3 regions of the Vibrio stylophorae genome follow, and region 1 is predicted to be linked to each of the others. Evidence: predicted binding sites of a transcription regulator. Region 1 holds the regulator's gene; each other region holds the start of a gene.

Region 1 (2,208 bases):
TATCAACGATATTGCCCGCAGGGTTACCGATGGACTCACAGTAAACCGCCTTGGTTTGTGAATCGATCAGCGCCGCAATATCTTCTGGTTTATCTGATGCGGCAAAACGCACGTCAATGCCCAAACTTGGCAACATGTGCGCAAAGAGGGTATAGGTGCCACCATAGAGCTGCGGCGTTGCGACGATGTTGTCACCTTGCTTGGCAAGGGTGAGTACCGCGTAATGAATGGCCGCTGCGCCAGCGCTGACTGCAAGTGCGGCAACACCACCTTCAAGAGCCGCCATACGCTGCTCAATGACATCTGTGGTTGGATTCATAATGCGGGTGTAAATATTCCCCGGAACCTCAAGATTAAAGAGGTCCGCACCGTGCTGTGCGTTGTCAAATTCATAGGCAACGGTTTGGTAAATTGGGGTTGCCACGGCCTTAGTGGTTGGATCCGTTTGGTAGCCGTGGTGAATGGCTAGCGTTTCATCTTTCATATCGCATTCCTTGCTGATAATTCGCTTATTTAGCTAGTTGGAGATAGACATTATTGTCTGTTCTATTGTCATGCAATCGGTTTCGGGGTCAATATTTGTTTTTGTGAATGCCTGCACAAGTTGTTCGGTTGTCTGTACAACTTTATCCAGTGGACTGCGTTACTGCAGGCGTAATTCTGTGATAAAAAAAAACCAGCCATGCGGCTGGTTTTTTCAAAAGGGTATCGACTAGCGAGTGCCGTAAACCACAATGGTCTTACCGTGTGCTGAGATGAGGTTTTGCTCTTCTAGCATCTTCAAAATACGACCAACGGTTTCACGTGAACAGCCGACAATTTGACCAATCTCTTGACGGGTGATCTTAATCTGCATGCCGTCAGGGTGGGTCATAGCGTCAGGTTGTTTCGCCAAGTTCAATAGGGTTTGAGCGATGCGACCAGTCACGTCAAGGAATGCCAAGTCACCCACTTTTTGGCTGGTCACTTGTAGACGACGTGCCATTTGCGCTGAAAGGCGCATTAGGATGTCTGGGTTTACTTGAATCAGCTGGCGGAACTTCTTAAAGGAGATCTCAGCGACTTCACATGGAGATTTCGCACGAACCCAAGCTGAACGCTCTTGACCTTCTTCAAAAAGACCAAGTTCACCGATGAAGTCACCTTGGTTAAGGTAAGACAAGATCATCTCTTTGCCTTCTTCATCTTTAATCAATACAGCCACAGAACCTTTGACGATGTAGTAAAGGGTTTCTGCTTTTTCGCCTGCGTGAATCAGGGTGCTCTTTGATGGGTACTTATGGATGTGGCAGTGAGACAGGAACCACTCCAGAGTTGGGTCTGTTTGAGGTTTACCGAGAACCATATAACTTTCTTCCTCTGCGTTAAAAGCCCAACAGCCAAGACTATGTCCGATATATTGCTTGGGCGTAAAAATAATTTTGCCGCGGTTAGAATATAGACTCTGACGTTAGGCTGCAAACTCGGGTGAGCGAGATACAGATTCTATCGCTTTTTATGTGGGATTTCTTGATTTTAATCGGGATGAAAGGTGGTTTTCCGGTGTGAAAGTGTGCAGTGGATCACGAGTATTTATTTTCTTCTCAGCAAATAAATTTGCCGAAATTATAAGCGCTAAAAAAAGGTGAAAAAAAGCGAATGGATTTACCTTATAAAACGTACTGAGAAATGCGAAATGCCTATGTTTTTAGTCATTTTTTTGACGCTGATGCCGTGCGTTAAATCGACTGCTGAAAGTGCTGTTTCGATTTAATATCGACGCTTTCATGAAGTTCTGAATAGACCAGAACGGCATCGCCATGAGCCAGCTGTGCAAGCACTAAATCGACTTTTTCATCTAGAGATAACTCACTGTCACCATAATCTGTGCCTTCTCGCAGAATCACACTTTCCACCACATTACGCAGGGTCTCTGGGTCGAGCTGTTGCCAAGGAATAATCATTGATTAGAACTTTTGTCGATAGGAAAGCGTAAAGGCTACATCGGCACTGTTATCGTAGTAAACCCAATTTTCCAAAATCACCATTTCAATGGCCTGTCGCGGGCTGTAAAGATAGCGGTAACCGAGCATAGTTTCATATACAGGTTTGTTGAGGCTAAACACATGGGTGGCGATACCTTCACTGACTTGTGCTTGCGCCCAAAGGTGATGATTGTGCTGCCAGCGATAGAGATAACCCAAGGCGATATGGCTATTGACGGCTTTA
Region 2 (2,208 bases), 1.3 Mb from region 1:
CAAAGCGAGCTGGCACAGGCGTAATTGAAGCCTGATTCACTGATAGAAATATTCATAGATGGCAATATTCACAAATAGCAAAAAGGCGCCAAATGGCGCCTTTTCAGTATCAATCAAGGTTCGCAAATTAACCTTCAATCACTTTCATTAACAACGAGCCGTTATACATGGCTTGTTTAACAAGCGCAGCGCCTGGCATGGTCGCCTCATGGAAAAACTGCGTTTCTTGCAGTTCTAAGTTCTCGGTATATACTGGAATCGATTGAGAATGAATGGCGCTGAGCATCGCGGGATAAAGAATCGATTTCGCAAGATTATATTCACCGCCAAAAAGGATCTTTTCAGGATGAAAGACATTGACCATCATCGCAATCGCACGTCCCAAATGCTGCCCTAAAGACTCAATCAATCGCGTCGCATAAGCATCGCCTTCAACCGCTGCAATACACAAATTACGAATACTAATCGAGCGCTCGCGCAAACTAGTTTCAACGCCAGCAGCTAAATCTTGCTCAATTTGATTGAGCATTGCCGTATGGCTCACCACAGTTTCTAAACAGCCGTGATTGCCACAATGACAAGGCATGCCCTCTTCAACCATTTGAATATGACCAAGTTCGCCAATATTGCCGCGCTCACTGATCAGCACAATATTATCAAGCACAATACCGGCGCCGACACCATAGTGCACAGCAATCAAAATCGAGTTCGCCACACCCTTTGAATTACCAAAGAGCTTTTCTGCAAGCGTCCAAGCCGCGGTATCATTACCAATAAAAACAGGCAAACCTGTACTTTGATGCAGCACATCGCCAAGCGGCATATCTTTGACCCGATAATGCGGCATTTGCACCACAACACCGCGTTTCGGATCCACCAAGCCAGGTAAGCTCACGGCCAAGCTGGTAATTCGGTCAATATCGCGAACGTGCTCGGAAAGAAAACGAGTGACCTCTTGCTCTAAACGCGCGAGCAGTGGCGCTTGCTCTATTTCATCTAGGGTTGTGGAGTCTTCAATTAAAATGCCGCCACCTAGCTCATGCAGCGCCATAGCAATATAGCCACGCCCTAAGCGCAAAGATAAAAACTGCCAACCTTCATTATTGGTCACCAAACCAATCGCAGGACGTCCACGACTGTTGGATTCTTGGTATTGGGTCTCTTTAATCAGGTGCGCATCAATCAATTCACGGGTGATTTTGGTGATACTCGCGGGCGCAAGTTGGCTCAGCTTGGATAACTCGATACGGGAGATAGGGCCATGTGTATCAATTAATTGGTAAATAGCGCCCGAGTTATTTCTTTTAATATGATCAATATGACCGGGATGGGCAAGATACATCCACAGCACCTCTAATGTAGGACGATAAGCGACGAGGTGAATTCTTTTACTTTGCTCACTAATTGTGAAGTGACATGGTGTGATGTCGTGAGTTGGGTCACGAAGCAATTCTCTTTTCTCTTGGTGAACCTGCGAAATCGACAATTTTCAAAGAATTAAAACAAAAGTTTGCTGGGAGAGAGATCTCAGTTCAAATTTTGACCCAAATACAAAAAAACCCAGCTTAAGCTGGGTTTTTAACATCAGAAGTCGTCAATTACTTCTTCAACTCACCAACAGGTAGAACCACACGGCCGTACTCGTTGTTGATCACCTGTGCCATTGCGTAATAAATCGCAGATGCACCACAGATGATACCTTCGAAACCAGCAATGGTACCGATCAAGGTGTTACCGGTGAAATCACGAATCGCAAGTAGCGCGAACAATACTGTCAAGCTACCAAATACAAATTGCTTCACGCGGCAGTAGCGCAGTGAACCAATGAACATGAAACCAGTGAAGATACCCCACATGGTTAGGTACCAACCCATGAAGCCGTGTGGACTTGCTTTTGCAAGACCCATCTCTGGCAGCATCCATACAGAAACAAGTGATAACCAGAAGAAACCGTAAGAGGTAAATGCTGTGGTACCAAAGGTGTTACCTTTACGGTATTCCATGATACCTGCGATAACTTGCGCAAGGCCGCCGTAGAAAATACCCATAGCGATGATCATAGAATCAACCGGGAAAAAGCCCGCGTTGTGAATGTTCAAAAGAACGGTGGTCATACCAAAGCCCATCAAACCGAGTGGGGCTGGGTTGGCGTATTGAGGTGCAGACATTGCGCCAAAACTCCTGAAGATCGTGATTAAAAGTACAAGA
Region 3 (2,208 bases), 220 kb from region 1:
CAAGATTTTGTATCCATTGCGCCCTATACCCTCGAAGAAACCTACGAGGTGCTAGATGCCATCGATAAACAGGATTGGCCTGCGCTCAAAGATGAGTTGGGGGATTTGCTATTTCAGGTGATCTTTTATGCGCAGATGGGCAAAGAACAAGGTCACTTTGAGATGGCGGATATTCTGACCAATTTGGCAGAGAAGCTCACGCGTCGTCATCCCCATGTCTTTGCTAATACTGCATTGTCACCAAGCTCCGCTGAGGCGGTGTCGCCGATTTGGGAAGCTGAAAAAGCGAAAGAGCGCGCAGCCAAAGGGCAAGTGCATCTATTAGATGATATTCCGCGTCAGTTTCCTGCCTTGATGCAAGCGGAAAAGATTCAAAAACGCTGTGCCAAAGTGGGCTTTGATTGGGACCAACTGCCGCCTGTCGTGGATAAGGTTCGCGAAGAGATTGATGAGGTGATGGCCGAGGTTGAAGCGGCGCAAGTCAATCCACACAAGGTGCAAGAAGAGGTGGGTGATCTCCTTTTTGCAGTGGTTAATTTAGCCCGTCATGTGGGTGTGAAGCCTGAAATGGCACTGCGCCAAGCCAATGATAAATTCATGCGACGTTTTCGCGGTGTTGAGGATTTTGCTCGCGCGGAAAAAAAAGAACTGAGCCAGTGTGATTTGGCTACCCTTGAAGCGTACTGGCAAAAAGTCAAACAGACTGAGTGAATTTGATATACCACAACAAATTAGTTGAGCGTCTGTGATAGTTTTCACGTTGTCGCAAGATAGGGGCTCTGGTATACTAATTTCCCGTCCAGTAAAAGACTCTGTAAACCCTCTTACAAACCAATTCTCAGGTTACGCATGACAACGAATTACATTTTTGTGACTGGCGGGGTGGTATCCTCACTAGGTAAAGGTATTGCTGCTGCATCATTGGCAGCGATTTTAGAAGCTCGTGGTCTGAATGTGACCATGATGAAGCTTGACCCTTACATCAACGTTGACCCGGGCACTATGAGCCCAACTCAACACGGTGAAGTGTTCGTCACGGAAGATGGCGCTGAAACTGACCTTGACCTTGGTCACTATGAGCGTTTTATTCGCACTAAAATGACCAAGCGTAACAACTTCACTGCTGGCCGCGTATACGCCGATGTACTTCGCAAAGAACGCCGTGGTGACTACCTTGGTGCAACCATTCAGGTGATCCCTCATATCACCAATGCGATCAAAGATCGCGTGATCGCTGGCTCTCAAGGCCATGATATTGCGATCGTGGAAGTGGGCGGCACTGTAGGTGATATCGAATCTCTACCATTTATGGAAGCGATCCGTCAGCTTGCTGTTGAGCTAGGCCGTGAGCGCGCGATGTTTATGCACCTAACTTTGGTGCCATACCTTGCGGCTGCGGGTGAAGTGAAAACCAAGCCAACGCAACACTCTGTAAAAGAGCTGCTTTCAATTGGTATCCAGCCTGACATTCTTATCTGTCGTAGCGATCGCATGATCCCAGCAAACGAGCGTAAGAAAATTGCACTGTTCTGTAACGTGCAAGAGAAAGCTGTGATCTCGATGAAAGATGTGGATTCAATCTACAAGATTCCACAATTGATCAAATCTCAAGGTTTGGATGATCTTGTGGTGAGCCGCTTTGGTATCACTGCAAAAGAAGCTGACCTATCTGAGTGGGAACAAGTGATTTACGAAGAAGCCAATCCAACGGGCGAAGTGACCATTGGTATGGTGGGTAAATACATCGAACTACCAGATGCATATAAGTCTGTAAACGAAGCATTGAAACATGCGGGCTTGAAAAATCGTTTGAATGTCCATATTAAGTATGTGGATTCACAAGACGTCGAAAACAAAGGCGTGAGCGTATTGGAAGGTTTGGATGCAATCTTAGTTCCTGGTGGCTTTGGCGACCGTGGTATTGAAGGTAAGATTCAAGCAGCGCAATATGCACGTGAAAACAAGATTCCATACCTAGGCATTTGTCTGGGTATGCAGGTGGCATTGATCGACTACGCACGTAATGTTGTGGGTATGACCGGTGCACACTCAACTGAATTTAATAAAGAGACCAAGTACCCAGTGGTCGGTTTGATCACTGAGTGGGTGGATAGCGAAGGTAAAGTGGAAGAGCGCACAGAGCAATCTGATCTGGGTGGTACCATGCGTCTAGGCTCACAACTTTGTCACCTTGAAAAAGGTACCAAA

What was found. The regulator CRP, encoded in region 1, controls carbon source genes, mostly activating them, when cyclic AMP is high. The targets are predictions, from matches to a motif close to TGTGANNNNNNTCACA.
Region 2: a site for CRP is predicted at 1,429-1,444, ahead of mlc (sugar metabolism global transcriptional regulator Mlc). Genes of this name have one in related genera too.
Region 3: a site for CRP is predicted at 745-760, ahead of pyrG (CTP synthase). Genes of this name have one in related genera too.

Annotation. Positions count from the first base shown of each region.
Region 1 is NZ_CAKLDI010000001.1:2,634,256-2,636,463, reverse strand. Features, by position in the region: gene L9P36_RS12310 (O-acetylhomoserine aminocarboxypropyltransferase/cysteine synthase family protein) at 1-484, opposite strand, end outside; gene crp (cAMP-activated global transcriptional regulator CRP) at 713-1,345, opposite strand; gene L9P36_RS12300 (YheU family protein) at 1,719-1,943, opposite strand; gene L9P36_RS12295 (DUF3187 family protein) at 1,947-2,208, opposite strand, start outside.
Region 2 is NZ_CAKLDI010000001.1:1,357,163-1,359,370, reverse strand. Features, by position in the region: gene bioA (adenosylmethionine--8-amino-7-oxononanoate transaminase) at 1-24, shown strand, start outside; gene mlc (sugar metabolism global transcriptional regulator Mlc) at 128-1,342, opposite strand; gene L9P36_RS06300 (acetate uptake transporter) at 1,599-2,168, opposite strand.
Region 3 is NZ_CAKLDI010000001.1:2,415,081-2,417,288, reverse strand. Features, by position in the region: gene mazG (nucleoside triphosphate pyrophosphohydrolase) at 1-711, shown strand, start outside; gene pyrG (CTP synthase) at 850-2,208, shown strand, end outside.